One region of the Cryobacterium sp. SO1 genome, then DNA from elsewhere that is predicted to be linked to it. Evidence: predicted binding sites of a transcription regulator. Region 1 holds the regulator's gene; the other holds the start of a gene.
The links. Region 1 encodes HspR, which represses chaperone genes until heat shock. Its sites were predicted from a motif close to AAGTTGAGTCNNNNNGACTCAACTT; they were not measured.
Positions count from the first base shown of each region.

Region 2: the regulator HspR is predicted to act here: its motif matches at 1,691-1,715, upstream of BJQ95_RS07405 (ATP-dependent Clp protease ATP-binding subunit).

Region 1 covers NZ_CP067394.1:3,852,629-3,860,147, forward strand. Annotated here, with positions in the region: gene BJQ95_RS18310 (SDR family NAD(P)-dependent oxidoreductase) at 1-606, opposite strand, end outside; gene BJQ95_RS18315 (helix-turn-helix transcriptional regulator) at 708-1,556, shown strand; gene BJQ95_RS18320 (heat shock protein transcriptional repressor HspR) at 1,609-2,022, opposite strand; gene BJQ95_RS18325 (DnaJ C-terminal domain-containing protein) at 2,031-3,035, opposite strand; gene BJQ95_RS18330 (nucleotide exchange factor GrpE) at 3,028-3,669, opposite strand; gene dnaK (molecular chaperone DnaK) at 3,669-5,537, opposite strand; gene BJQ95_RS18340 (response regulator transcription factor) at 5,766-6,506, shown strand; gene BJQ95_RS18345 (cell wall metabolism sensor histidine kinase WalK) at 6,503-7,519, shown strand, end outside.
Region 2 covers NZ_CP067394.1:1,566,472-1,573,990, reverse strand. Annotated here, with positions in the region: gene BJQ95_RS07405 (ATP-dependent Clp protease ATP-binding subunit) at 1-1,651, opposite strand, end outside; gene BJQ95_RS07400 (lipoprotein) at 1,845-2,450, opposite strand; gene BJQ95_RS07395 (carboxymuconolactone decarboxylase family protein) at 2,506-2,823, opposite strand; gene BJQ95_RS07390 (dienelactone hydrolase family protein) at 3,047-3,931, shown strand; gene BJQ95_RS07385 (ATP-binding cassette domain-containing protein) at 3,933-4,718, opposite strand; gene BJQ95_RS07380 (ABC transporter permease) at 4,715-5,782, opposite strand; gene BJQ95_RS07375 (substrate-binding domain-containing protein) at 5,779-6,774, opposite strand; gene BJQ95_RS07370 (DinB family protein) at 6,889-7,470, opposite strand.

The sequences.
Region 1 (7,519 bases):
CGTCGCATCCGTGCCCTCGGTCACGGTTTGGTGGCCCCCGTGGTTGTTGAAGTCCGTGGCGGTGTACCCGGGGTCGCTCGCGTTGACGCGGAACGACGGCAGGTTCTTCGCGTACTGCACGGTGAGCGCGATCACGGCAGCCTTCGACGCCGCGTACGGGATGGCGGGCACCGGGAACTCGTCGTGTCCCTCGGTGCTGAGAAAACGCGGCCACCCGACTCCCGACGCGACGTTGACGATCACCGGATGCGCCGACCGGCGCAGCACCGGGAGCGCGGCCTGGGTGACGCGCACCAGCCCCAGCACATTTGTGTCGAGCACGTCGGCCATCTTCTGGGTCGAGAGGTCATCAACGCCGAAGGAGGTGCCGAGGATGCCGGCGTTGTTGACCAGCACGTCGAGGGCGGGCAGGGAGGCGAACGCGGCGTCGATGCTCGCCTGGTCGGTGACGTCCAGCTGCACGGGGTAGGCACCCGCCTCGCGGGCGGCCTGGCCGTTCGCGAGGTCGCGCATGCCGGCATAGACGGTGTGGCCGGCCTCGATGAGGCGGCGGGCGGTTTCGAGTCCGAGGCTCTTGTTGGCCCCGGTGATGAGTGTGAGTGTCATAGATCCATGCTGCGGCCCGCGCCGGGTTCCACCCAGGCATCGCTCGACGGTGGGATTGCCAGTACCACGCTGAATTGTGCGGTCGCGGGCAGAATGGGGCCATGAGTGAATTCGCCAGCGTGCTTCGAGCGTGGCGGGACCGAGTGCGCCCAGCGGATGTCGGGTTGCCGGCCGGCGCGGGGCGCCGAACCACCGGGCTCCGCCGGGAGGAGCTCGCCGCCCTCGCCGGCGTAAGCGTGGACTACATCGTGCGTCTCGAGCAGGGCCGAGCGGTGAATCCGTCCCCCCAGATGCTGGGCGCCCTGGCTCTCGCCCTGCGGGTGACCCCGGCCGAGCGTGACCACCTCTACAGGGTCGCCGGCGTCGCCCCGCCGGCCCGAGGAATGGTGCCTCAGCACGTGACCCCGGGCGTGCAGCGGATCATCGACAGGCTCGGGGACGTGCCGATGGCCGTCTTCACCGCGTCCCACGACATCCTGCTGTGGAATCCGCTCTGGGCTGCCCTGACCGGCGACCCGTCGCGCTACATCGGAATCGAACGCAATCTGGTCTGGGGTCATTTCATGTGGGGACATGAGGGGGTCGAATTCGACGCCGAGCACGAGGAGGATTTCGCCAGCGATCTCGCTGCGGACCTGCGCATGGCCGTTGGCCGGTACCCGCACGACGGCGCACTGGCTCAGCTCGTGGCCCGGATGCGCTCTGCGTCACCCGACTTCGAACGCCGCTGGGGTGAGGCGCGCGTCGCCGAGCACCGCTCGAGCCGGAAGAGCATCACCAGCACAGCGGTCGGGACCATCACCGTCGATTGCGATGTGCTGACGGTGCCCGGCGGTGACCTGCGGATCGTGGTCTATTCGGTCGTACCCGGCAGCACCGACGAGCAGAAACTCGATCTGTTGCGCGTGGCGGGCCTGCAGTCGCTGATGCCAGCGCACCGCGAACCGTGAGAAAAGCACTCAAAAACGCCCCGGGAAGGTGCTGAGCTCACAGTTCGCGGGGCTACTTGTCGAGGGGGCGCCAGATCACGATCTGGTTGGAGCGGCGGGTGCGGGTGCCGGCGCGCATCGAGATGACGTCACCGGCCGAGCCGGCCGCGAAGACGCGCCGGCCCGGACGGTTGAGCAGCTCGTCGGCCAGGGCCGCTTCCAGGTCCCCCACCCGGCTTTCCAGCGCCCGCACGGTGTCTTCCAGCGCGAGAATGCGACGGATGCCTTCCAGGCTCACCCCTTCGGCGCCCAGGTCCGCGATCTCCCGCAGCCGGGCCACGTCGCGCATCGAATAGCGACGCGAACGGCCCGGCGTGCGCCCGGGACTCACGAGCCCCAACCGGTCGTACTGCCGCAGGGTCTGCGGGTGCATCCCCGCCAACTCCGCGGCAGTACTGATCACGAAGACGCGGGTGTTCTCATCCATGGTTGAGCTCAGCCCTTGGCCCTGGCGAGGAGTTCGTCGCGCGGGTTCTCCTTGGGCAGCGCCTCGTTGAACGCGAGCAACTTCTCCTCGGCGTCTTTCGACAGGTGTGACGGCACGGCCACCTGAACCTCGGCGAGCAGGTCGCCGGTGCCCTTCGGGGTGACCACGCCGCGGCCCTTGACCCGCAGCACCCGCCCGCTGGGGGTACCGGGGGCAACCCGCAGCTTCACCGGGGGCCCACCCAGGGTGGGCACCTCGATGGTCGCGCCGAGCGCGGCCTCGGCGAAGGTCACCGGCACGTTCACGCGCAGGTTGAGACCATCACGTTCGAAGACCGGATGCTTGCGCACGGTCACGGTGAGCACGATGTCGCCATGCTCGCCGCCATCCGGGCTGGGTTGCCCCTGCCCGCGCAGCTTGATCTTCTGACCGTCGGCGACGCCCGCGGGAATCTTGACCTTGATCGGCCGACCCTCCTGCGTCTGCAGGGTGATCTGATCGCCGTGGGTGGCGGTGATGAAGTCGACCGTGGTCGACGCGATCACGTCGCGCCCCCTGGTCGGCCCGCCGGCGCCCCGGAAGCCGCCGGTGGAGGTGCCGAACCGGCCACCGCCGCCTTGAGCCCCGCGGCCGAACATGCCGCCGAGGATGTCGTCGAAGCCGGCCTGCTCGTAGGAGTAGCCCTGTTGCCGGGCTCCCCCGCCGAACATGCCGCCGAAGACGTCGTCGAAGCCGCCCTGCTGGCCGCCCTGGCCGGGGGCGGTGAAGCGAGCTCCACCGCCCATGGCGCGCACGGCGTCGTACTCCTTGCGCTGTTCGGGGTCACCGATGACCGAGTGGGCCTCGCTGATCTCCTTGAACTTCGCCTCCGCCGCAGGGTTACCCGGATTGGAATCCGGGTGGTACTTGCGGGCGAGCTTGCGATACGCCTTCTTCAGTTCGGCCGCCGAGACGTCTTTTGACACCCCGAGAACCTTGTAGAAGTCCTTGTCGAACCAGTCCTGGCTAGCCATCGCTCGGTACCTGCACGACGACCTTGGCTACCCGCAACAGCGAGGATCCGAGGTAGTAGCCGGTCTCGACGACGTCGCCGACGGTTTCCACGTCGATGTCAGGAGTGGGCATCTGGAAGATGGCCTCGTGCACGGTGGGGTCGAACACGTCGCCGACCGAGCCGTACGGCTTGAGGCCGATGCGCTCGGTGCTGGCGCGCAGCTTCGCGGCGATGGTCGCGAAGGCGGTGTCGCCCTCGAGGTCGCCGTGCTTCTCGGCCCGGTAGAGGTCGTCGAGCACCGGAAGCAGCACCTTGACGACCTCGCCGGTCACGCGCTCGCGCTCGATCTCCCGGTTGGCCTCGGTGCGCTTACGGTAGTTGGCGTACTCGGCGGTGACCCGCTTGAGGTCTGCCAAATGCTCGCTGGAGGGGTCTGAGGCCTCGAGGTCGGCCGCGTCCAGGATGTCCTGCACGGTCAACTCGTCTTCCTCGATGCCCTCGGCAGAGGCGGCGTCGGTGGCCTCCGCGTCAACGAACTCGGCCGGGGCGGCCGGGTCCGCCCCGGCCGCCGCGGGGGCACCCGATTCGGGTGCTCCCGCAGCAGCAGCGGCGTCTTCAGGACGGTTTTTGTCCGGACGGTTGGCGTCTGTCATTACTTCTTCGCTTCGTCCTCGTCGTCGACAACCTCGGCGTCGACAACGTCTTCGTCGGAGTTGGCCGACTCGGCGGTGGGCTCGGTGGGCTCGGACGCGCCGGCCGCGGCATCCGCCTGGCTGGAGGCGTAGATGGCCTCGCCGAGCTTGCCCTGGCTTTCGGTGAGCTTGTCGAATGCGGTCTTGACCGCGTCGTCGTCGTCGCCGGCGAGGGCGGACTTGAGGGCGTCGACGTCACCCTGAACCTCGGACTTGACCTCCTCGGGGAGCTTCTCGTCATTCTCCTTGATCAGTTTCTCGATCGAGTAGGCGAGCTGCTCTGCACCGTTGCGGGTCTCTGCGGCCTCGCGGCGGCGCTTGTCCTCTGCGGCGTGCTCTTCACCCTCGCGCACCATGCGCTCGATGTCTTCCTTGCCCAGCGCGGTGCCGCCGGTGATGGTCATCGACTGCTCCTTACCGGTGCCCTTGTCCTTGGCGGACACGTGCACGATGCCGTTGGCGTCGAGGTCGAAGGTGACCTCCACCTGCGGGATGCCGCGCGGCGCCGGTGCGATGCCGGTGAGCTCGAAGGTGCCCAGGTTCTTGTTGTCGCGGGTGAACTCGCGCTCGCCCTGAAAGACCTGGATGGCCACGGACGGCTGGTTGTCGTCGGCGGTAGTGAACGTCTCGCTGCGCTTGGTGGGGATGGCCGTGTTGCGCTCGATGAGGCGCGTCATGATGCCGCCCTTGGTCTCGATGCCGAGGCTCAGCGGGGTGACGTCGATGAGCAGAACGTCCTTGCGCTCGCCCTTCAGCACGCCGGCCTGGAGTGCGGCGCCGACGGCGACGACCTCGTCCGGGTTGACGCCCTTGTTCGGGTCCTTGCCACCGGTCTCGGCCTTGACGAGCTCGTAGACGGCGGGCATGCGGGTGGAGCCACCGACGAGAACGACGTGCGCGATGTCCTCGACCTTGACGCCGGCTTCACGGATGACGTCCTGGAAGGGCTTCTTGGTGCGGTCGAGCAGGTCTTCGGTCATCTTCTCGAACTGGGCGCGGGTGAGCGTTTCGTCGAGGTTGGCCGGGCCGTTCTCCGTGAGGGAGAGGTAGGGCAGCTGGATGCTGGTGGACATGCTCGAGGAGAGTTCCTTCTTGGCCTGCTCCGCGGCTTCCTTGAGGCGCTGCTTGGCGATCTTGTCCTTGGAGACGTCGACGCCGGTGGAGTCCTTGAAGCGCTTGATCAGGTGATCGACGATGCGCTGATCCCAGTCGTCGCCGCCGAGGCGGTTGTCGCCGGCGGTCGAACGCACCTGGATGGTGCTGAAGTCGTCGTCCTTGCCCACCTCGAGGAGGGAGACGTCGAAGGTTCCGCCACCGAGGTCGAAGACCAGGATGAGCTCGTCCTCCTTGCCACGGTCCAGGCCATAGGCCAGGGCTGCCGCGGTGGGCTCGTTGATGATGCGCAGCACGTTGAGGCCGGCGATCTCACCGGCTTCCTTCGTGGCCTGGCGCTCGGCGTCGTTGAAGTACGCGGGAACGGTGATGACGGCATCCGTCACCTTGTCGCCCAGGTACTGCTCGGCGTCGCGCTTGAGCTTGGCGAGGATACGAGCGGAGATCTCCTGCGGGGTGTACTTCTTGTCGTCGATGCCGACGGTCCAGTTCGTGCCGACGTGGCGCTTGACCGACGAGATGGTGCGGTCCACGTTGGTGACGGCCTGACGCTTGGCGGTCTCGCCGACGAGTACTTCGCCGTCCTTGGTGAATGCCACGACGGAAGGCGTGGTGCGGAAGCCTTCAGCGTTTGCGATAACGGTGGGTTCTCCACCCTCGAGAACGGCCACCACCGAGTTGGTGGTTCCGAGGTCAATGCCGACTGCACGAGCCATGTGAGAGTATCTCCTTCAAAGTGTGGGTTCAAGACCTATTTCTAAGACTTGAGTGTTGCTGGCTCAAGTGTGGCACCGCCCGAAAACCGAGTCAAGCTGAGGCCGGCAAAGTTGAGCCGCGGAGGCTCAACTCTCAGCATTCTCCCAAGTAAGGGGGAGGACAAGATGGTGGGACAATAACGTGTGCCGCCCTCTCCGTCCCCCTCCTCCGATCCCTCCGCGGACTCCGTGCGCCGGCGGGCGGTGCTGGCGAAGCTGCCCCGGATCTCCAGGCTGGACGGCTCGGCCATCCGGGTGCTGCTCGTCGACGACGAAGACACCCTCACCAACCTGGTCAGCCTGGCGCTGAGTTACGAGGGCTGGATGGTCGACGTGGCTCACACCGGGCAGGCGGCCCTGCAGTCTTACCGGGACAACCGGCCGGACGTGGTGATCCTCGACATCATGCTGCCGGACACCGACGGCCTGAGCGTGCTGCGGCACCTGCGTTCGGCAGGCTCCACCACGCCGACCCTGTTCCTCACCGCCAGGGACTCCGTGGACGACCGCATCATCGGACTGACCGTAGGCGGTGACGACTACATGACCAAGCCGTTCAGCCTGGAGGAACTGGTGGCCAGGCTGCGCGGGCTGCTCCGCCGCGCCGTGCGGGCCGTGCCCGACGAGCAGGTCGCGCTGATGGTGGGCAACCTGACCCTGGATGAAACCAGCTACCAGGTGCGTCGCGGCGAGACCGACATCATGCTCACCACCACCGAGTTCGACCTGTTGCGCTTCTTCATGCGCAACCCCATGCGGGTGCTCAGCCGGGCCCAGATCCTCGACGAGGTCTGGAATTACGACTGTGCCGGCCGGGCCAGCATCGTGGACCTCTATGTGTCGTACCTGCGCAAGAAGATCGACGCCGAGCGCACGCCGATGCTGCACACCGTGCGCGGCGTCGGCTACATGCTGCGGCCCGCGGAGTGAGCACGGTCGGGTCGGCGGCGCCCGAGCGCGGCCCGGCGCCCTGGACGCTCCGCCGCCGCCTGGTGGTGGGAATCGCCGGCGTCGTGGCCGCCGTGCTTCTCGGCACGGGCCTCTTGAGCATCGTCGTGCTGAGCACTTCAACGAACACCGTGGCCGACACCCAGCTCACCGCCTCGTTGTCGGCGTTGAGCCGGTCGGTCGACAAGTACCGCGGACCCTCCACCGCCGGCGGTCGCGAGCACGTGCACGACCACAGCGTCGACGGCTCGGTCAAGAGCTTCGTCGACTTCGTCGGGCACGGCCGCGGCACCGTGATTGCGGTCGTGTCCGATGGCACGGTCGCCGACTCCGCCCTGTTCTCGGATACCGGTGCCGTCGCGCTGACCACCGAGGTGACCCGGGCGATCGAGCTGGTGGCCGCCGACCCCGACGTCACCGAGGCCAATCACAGCCTGGACCTGGGCGAGCTCGGGACCTACCGGGTCGCCACGGTCGTCAACGACGGCGAGCTGCTGGTGGCCGGTGTGCCGCTTGAGGCCGCCGAAATGGCGCTGCTGCGCCAGGGCCTGGGCATTGCGATCTTCGCAGTGCTGGCGCTGGCCGGCACCGTGGTGGGCACGATCCTGGTGGTGCGCCTGGCACTTCGCCCGCTGGCCCGCGTGGTCGACACGGCCGTGGAGGTGACCGCGCTGCCGCTGGACGTGGGCGACCACGGCATCTCCACCCGCGTCGCGGCCGCCGACACCGACCCGCGCACCGAAGCGGGCATGGTGGGCGAAGCCCTCAACCAGCTGCTCGACCACGTCGACACGGCGCTCAGCGTGCGGGCCGCGACCGACCGGCGTATGCGCCGGTTCGTGACGGATGCCTCCCACGAGTTGCGCACGCCGCTGGCGGCCATCCAGGGGTACGCCGAACTGACCCGCCAGGACAGTGCCGAGCTGCCCGAGATCACCGAGTACTCGCTGGCCCGCATCGAATCCGAGGCCAGGAGGATGAGCTCGTTGGTGAGC
Region 2 (7,519 bases), 1.8 Mb from region 1:
CGTCCTGCCCGATGACCCGCTGGTGCAGGTCATCCTTGAGCGTGGCCAGACGTTCGCGGTCCCCCGCGGTGAGGCGGCTCGCCGGGATGCCGGTGGACCTGGCGATGATCGCTGCGATCTCGGCCTCGTCCACCACGGCGGACGGACCGGAGTCCTCACCACCCTGGCTGACGATGGCCGCGTCGATGCTCGCCGAGACCGTCTCGGCCTCGTCGCGCAACCGGGACGCCTCCTCGTACTGTTCCGCGGCGACCGCTTGGGCCTTCGCCGACTCGAGCGCGGACTGCTTCTCACGCAAGCCCGCGACGTCCACGCGGGAGCCGAGGGCCAGGCGGGTACGGGCGCCGGCCTGGTCGATCAGGTCGATGGCCTTGTCGGGCAGGAACCGGTCCGGGATGTACCGGGCGCTCATTTCCACGGCGGCGCGGATCGCGGCATCCGTGTAGCGCACCGAGTGGTGCTCGGCGTAACGCTCCTGCAGGCCGGCGAGGATCTTCACGGCATCCTCGATGCCGGGCTCGCCCACCCGCACGGGCTGGAAACGGCGTTCCAGCGCCGGGTCCTTCTCGACCTTGCGGTACTCGTTCAGGGTGGTGGCACCCACGACGTGCAGCTCTCCGCGCGCCAGGCGCGGCTTGAGGATGTTGCCGGCGTCCATTCCGCCCTCGCCGGAGCCGCCGGCACCGACGACGGTGTGCAGCTCGTCGATGAAGACGATGATCTGATCGCTGCGTTCGCTGATCTCATCCATGGTCTTGGTGAGGCGCTCCTCGAAGTCGCCGCGGTAGCGGGTGCCGGCGAGCATGGCGGGCAGGTCGAGCGCGATGACGCGCTTGCCGCGCAGTTGCTCGGGCACCAAGCCGTCCACGATGGCCTGGGCCAGGCCATCGACGACGGCGGTCTTGCCCACGCCGGCCTCGCCGATCAGCACCGGGTTGTTCTTGGTGCGCCGGGAGAGGATCTCGACGGTCTGCTCGATCTCGTCGCCGCGGCCGATCACCGGGTCGAGCTTGCCGGAGCGGGCGCGCTCGGTGAGGTCGACGCCGTAGGTGTCGAGCATCGGGGTGTCGGATGCCTCGCCGTTCTTCGCGACGCCGCTTTCGGTCTGCGCGTCCTCGTTCGCTGCCTGCTGGGCACCGGCCTGCAGCGATTCGGCCGTGACGCCGGCGGCGGCCAGCACCTGGGCGGCGGGGGCGTCCTGGTTCACCACGAACGCGAAGAACAGGTGTTCGGGGTCGATGTAGGTGGAGCCGAAGGCGCGGGCGACCTGGTGGGCATCCAGCAGGGCGCGCTGCGCGGACGGCGTGAGGGCCGGCGCCGACGTGGCTTGCTGGTCACTCGACTCCGGGAGACGCTCGTCGGCGGCGGTCACGATCGCGGCGGGGTCGCCACCGGCCTGGCGGATGGCCGAGACCGCGGGTTCCTGCTCCACCATGACCCGAAGCAGGTGCAGGGCGTCCACGTGGGCGTGGCCGTGGCCGTGGGCGAACTTGGCCGCTTGCACGAGGAGTTCGTGGGTGCGGCGGCTGAGCAGCCGGGTGATCTCGATGGGACGGCCGGACTGCGCCTGGCGCTGGCCCTGCAGGTAGCGGGCCAGGAATTCGTCGAACGAACCGTTTTCGGAACCGGTCGGGCCGAAGTATGTAGGCAAGGAAACCTCCTGGGGAATCGATACGAGGAGGAAACCCAAAACTTGAGTGCCCTCGACTCAAGTCAACGTTTGGACCTGTGTTTCATTCCCGCCGCATCCTGGGACTCCCCTGTGCGCGGCCCAAACGGCATCCCGCCGGCGCCCTCACCCGCTGATCGAGCCTGTCGAGATCACCCAATGGACGGGGTCGCGGTTAGGTGGTGAGGGTGGCGCACTCGGGTGCGGCCCGAAAGGCCTGGCCGAGGGTGCTGGAGGTGTCCCGGGTTGCCATCGTGATGGTCTGCACGGTCTCGGCGACGTTGGCGATCACGGCGCCGGTGCCACCGACGAGCGTCGCGAGCGCGCCCACCAGGTCAGCACCGGTGGCGCCCTCCACGGCACTGGCGCTGGCCTGGAGGGACTTCAACGACTGGTCGACGGCGTCGATCGAGTCCTGCACGGCCAGCAACTCCGGATCGTCGCCGAGGTTCTCCGGCGGGGACTTGACGGTGTCGACCAGTGTGCTCGCCGAGGCGGAGATGGTGTCCATTTGGTCTGACACCGCGGTGCCCACCTCATCAACGTCGGTGGCTGCCGCCATTGCGAGCTCCTGGACGTCGGCCTCCAGGGTCGACGTGTCGCTGCAGACCGTGCCGGCCCAGGTGACCTGTTCGTCGGTCGGCGGCGATGCGGTCTGCCCAGCCGACGGGGTGGACGACGCTGACGGGGCGGTACTGCTCGGCGACGGATCGGTGCCGTCGGCGGCGGAGCATCCGGCAAGGAGCACCAGCAGGGTCAGGAAGACGACGGGCTTTTTCACTGGTGGCGCTCCTCACTGGACGGGCCGCTCGGAGCGGCCACGCTGGACTCCGGCGTTACTGGGTGTCGCCTTCTGAATCGAGTTGGATGGCGAGGTCGAAGGCCTCCACGATCTTGCGCGCCGACGACAGAAGCCGTGGAGTGCCCACGATCGGCGCAACGGCGACCAGGACGTCCTCGATGTCATCGGCGCTCAGCCCCATCTCCACTGCCGGTCCGACGTGCATGAAATACGATCCGACCGGGGCATCGACGGCCACCAGGGCCGCGATCCTGGCGATCATCAGCGTGCGCGGGTCCAGGTCGGTGCGGGCCAGCGAGACAGCGTTGATCTCGGCCGCCACATCCAATATCGGCGTTGTTCCTGTGGCCATGGGTATCGCTCCATTTCCAGGGCTGGGCCCTGTCGGGGTTCGGTTTCTGCGGGGTTCGGTTTCTGCGGTGTTCGGCAGGCGCACCACATCGGCACGCCGGCCTCTCGCCGCAGACGGTAGCAATCAATCTGCGTCCCGCCGATGGTGCCATTTCGGATTCCCCCGAAACGGATGAGACGCCGCCACGTGGGCTCATCCGCCGGAGGGGGCTATCTTCAAAGCCATGACCCAGCCACCCCCAGCGCTTACGGGCTTCACCGAGTCCGCGTTCAGTCACAATGGCTATTCGCACCAGGTCTTCACGGCCGGGAACGGACCGGGCGTGGTGCTCCTTCACGAGATCCCCGGGCTCCATCCCGGTGTGGTCGACCTGGCGCGCCGCCTGGTCGACCGCGGTTTCAGGGTGTACCTGCCGAGCCTGTTCGGGACGCCGGGTGCGGTGGTCACCACGGGCGCGATGCTGCGCGCCATCGGCCGCATCTGTGTGTCCAGGGAGTTCCGCGGGCTCACCCGCCAGCCGGCGGGCGCCACGGGATGGCTGCGGGCGCTGGTGCGTCAGGCCTGGGCCGACGGCGCCGGCACGGCTGGCGCAGGCACGGCTGACGCAGGCACGGCTGGCTCGAACACGGCTGGCGTCGACCCGAGTCGTGGCACCGGGGTGGGGGTGATCGGCATGTGCCTCACCGGCGGCTTCGCCCTGGCCACGGCCCTGGAGCCGGCGGTGCTGGCCGCGGTGCTGAGCCAGCCGGCGCTGCCCCTCCCCCTCGGAGCGTCCGGGCGAGCCTCGATCGGCCTGGCGCCGCGGGACATCGACACCCTCAAGGAGCGCACCACCGACGGCCCGGAGGGGCTCGGCATCCTGGCGTTACGGTTCACCGACGACCGCGGGTGCCCGCCCGAACGGTTTCAGACCCTGCGTACGGAGTTCGGTGCCGGTTTCGAGAGCATCGAGATCGATTCGTCGCCGGGCAACGCGGCCGGAATCGCGTCATCGGCGCACTGCGTGCTCACGGTCAGCCTCGTCGACGAGCCCGGGCACCCCACCAGGGCCGCGCTTGATCGCACGGTCGAGTTCCTGGCCGAACGGCTGATTCCCCGGGAGCCGTAGGTCAGTCCCGCCCGAGTTCCCGGGCGAGTGAGTCCAGCTCGGCGCCGCCGGCCATCAGCCGGGTGAGCTCGTCGATCTTGATGCCGTCCTTGTCGAACTCGCCCAGGCTGGCCCCGCGGTTGAGCACCAGGAACCTGTCCCCCACCGGGTAGGCGTGGTGCGGATTGTGGGTGACGAACACCACACCGAGGCCGTGGTCGCGGGCCTGGGCCACGTAGCGCAGCACCACGCCGGCCTGTTTGACGCCGAGCGCCGAGGTGGGTTCGTCGAGGATCACGACCCTGGCGCCGAAGTGGATGGCCCTGGCGATGGCGACAGACTGCCGTTCCCCACCGGACAGGGTGCCGATGGGCTGGTCCACGTCACGGAGGTCGATGCCCATCCGGCCCAGTTGTTCGAGCGTGATCGCCCGCATCTCGGCGACCTTCAGGCGCGAGAAAGGGCCGAAGCCGGCGCTGAGTTCTGCGCCCAGGAAGAAGTTCCGCCAGACCGGCATCAGTGCCACGATCGCCAGGTCCTGGTAGACCGTGGCGATGCCGGCGTCGAGCGCCTGCCGCGGGCCGGTGAAGTGTTCGGCGCGCCCGTCGAGCAGCAGCTCGCCGGAGGAGTGCGGGTACACGCCGGCGAGGATCTTGAGCAGGGTCGACTTGCCCGCTCCGTTGTCGCCGAGAACGCAGAGCACCTCACCGGCGCCGACCGAGGTGGAGACGCCGCTGAGCGCGATGACCGAGCCGTAGACCTTGCCGACTCCGCGCACCTCGAGGATGGCTGACCCGCCGGCGCTCATGCGCGCACCCCCGCCTGGCGGCGCACCGAGAGGTTCACCAGCACCGCGAGCAGCAGCATCCCGCCCAGGAAGGCCTTGAGCCAGTTGTTGTCCCACTGGGCGAACACGATGCCCTGCAGGATCATGCCGTAGATGAGGGCGCCGAGGGCGGCGCCGATCGCGGACCCGTACCCGCCGGTGAGCAGGCAGCCACCGACGACGGCGCAGATGATGTAGATGAACTCCTGGCCGATGCCCGTGGTGGCCTGCACGGTGGCCACGTCGAAGAGTGAGAGCATGCCGACCAGCCACCCGGCCGCGGCCGTGCCCATGAACAGGCCGATGCGGGTGCGCTTGACCGGCACGCCGGTCTGCACGGCGCTCTGCAGCTGCCCGCCGATGGCGAAGATCCAGTTGCCGTACCGGGTGCGCAGCAGGATCCAACTGGCGACGGCCGTGATGCCGAGCCACCAGAACACCGACACCTTGAGGTTCAGGCCGGCCACCGGGATGGTGGAGCCGAAGATGACCTTGCCGGCGTCGAAACCGGGCACCAGGGTCATGCCCTGGATGGCGACCTGGCCGGTGACCAGCTTGGTGCCGGCCAGGTTGAGGCCCTGCAGGATGAAGAAGGTGCCCAGCGTCACGATGAAGCTCGGAATGCCGGTCTTCACGACGAGGAATCCGTTGAAGGCGCCGACGGACAGGGCGATCAGCAGGGCCAGCAGCATCGCCAGCCAGAGGTTCATGCCCCACTGGGTGGTGAACGCGCCGACGAGCAGGCCGGTGGTGCCGGTCATGGCACCGGCCGAGAGGTCGAATTCGCCGCCGATCATGAGCATCGCCACGGCGACGGCCATGATGCCGAACAGCGATGCGGAGTAGAGCCAGGTGGCCGCGCCGGCCGGCGAGAGGAAGGCGCTGGTGGCCACCGAGAAGTAGACGAAGATGGCCAGCGCGGCGACCAGGGCGCCCATCTCTGGGCGGCGCAGCAGCCGCACGAGCGGGTGGGTGCGCGCCAGCCGCTCGTCCGCCGGGGCCGGGGCGGCGCCCGGTGTCTCGCCCGGGGTGGTCAACACCGTCATCGGGTGCCGTTGCCGGCGAACGTCGCCACCTGGTCGGCGTTCTCCTTGGTGACGAAGCCCGGTCCGGAGTAGACGGGCTGGCCGCCGCCGACAACGTTGCCGTTCGTGTAGAACAGCTCGAAGAAGTCCACCGGGAGGTATCCCTGCAGGTAGGGCTGCTGGTCGACGGCGAAGAGGATGCTGCCGCCCGCGATGAGGCTCGTGACATCGGCGGACACGTCGAAGGTACCGATCTGGGCATCGCTGCCGGCCTCGGCGACGGCCTGCGCGGCCGCGACACCGACGGCCGAGTTGAGGGTGAGCACACCGTCGATGCTCGGGTCGGCCAGCAGAGCGCTCGTGATCGTGCTCTGCGCATCCGCCACGTTGGCGATGTCGACCTGCAGGTTGGTCAGGCTGCCGTCGAGGGTGTCGGCGGCTCCGCGGCACCGGTCTTCGAGCCCGGCGTTACCGGCCTCGTGGATGACGCAGATGACCTTCTTCGCCGACGCCTCGGTGAGCTGGGTGCCCGCGCCCTGGCCGGCGAGGTACTCGCTCTGGCCAACATGGGTCATGGCGCCGACCTCTGCGGATTCCTCGGCCCCGGAGTTGATGGTGATGACCGGGATGTCGGCGGCGACGGCATCAGCGATGGCGCCGCGGAGGCCGTCGGGGTTGGCCATCGACACGATGATGCCGTCGACCTTGGCGGCGATCGCGGTGTCGATGAGTTGGCTCTGCTTCTGCACGTCAGGGTCGCCCTGGTAGGTGATCGTGGCGCCGTAGGTGTCTCCGGCGGCCTCGGCGCCGGTCTTCACGACGTCCCAGAACGCGTCGCCGGGCACCGAGTGCACCACGAGGGCGTAGGTACGACCGGAGCCGTCGGCTGCCGAGGCGTCGGCAGCCGCACCGGCGACCGGTTGGCCGGTGCAGGCGGTGAGGGAGAGCAGGGCGAGGCCGGCGCTCGCGCCGATGAGGGTCCGGCGGACAGAGATTCTCGACACGGGTGGCATCGTCCTTCGATTTGGGGCGCGCGGTTTCGGCGCGTAAACAGCGTGGCCTTTTCAGGCGCAGTCCATTTTAGGCGTCGGAACGGTCCAGATCGCAGTCGAGGCGCCGGGTCGGCCTCAGGCCCGGCGGGCAGTCTGCTCCAGCCGGTCGCGATAGCCGACCCACCAGTCCGGGCTGGCCGGAGGGAGGTTGTCGTTGCCGGCCAGCAGCCCGGCCGCCCCGTCGATCAGTTCCCGCACGATGTCGGCATGGCCGGCATGCCGGTGGGTTTCGGCGATCAGGTGCACCAGGATCCGCTGCAGGGGCACCACGTCGCGGCCTTCCGCCCACCACGCCACCCGGCCGAGGCCGTCCAGCGGCACCGCGTCGATGGTGGCCTCAGAGTGCTCCCCGACCCGCCGGTACAGGTCGACGATGCCCGTGCGGGTCTCATCGAGAGTGGCCCACATGTCGGCGTTGTGCTCGGTCTCGTCGTCCATCCACGGCAACGGCTCGGGGAAGGGCCGGCCGAAGGTCGCCCCGAGATAGCCGGCCTCGACGCCGGCCATGTGCTTCACCAGGCCCAACAGGTTGGTGCCGGTCGGCACCAACGGCCGGCGGATGTCGTACTCGCTGAGCCCCTCGAGTTTCCAGATCAGGGCCTCCCGGCCCTCTTCCAGGTAGCGGCGGAGGGGTGCTTTCAGGTCGGCGTCAGTCATGCGGACCAGCCTCCCAGGCCGCGGGGTGAGTGCACAACGGTCTCACCGG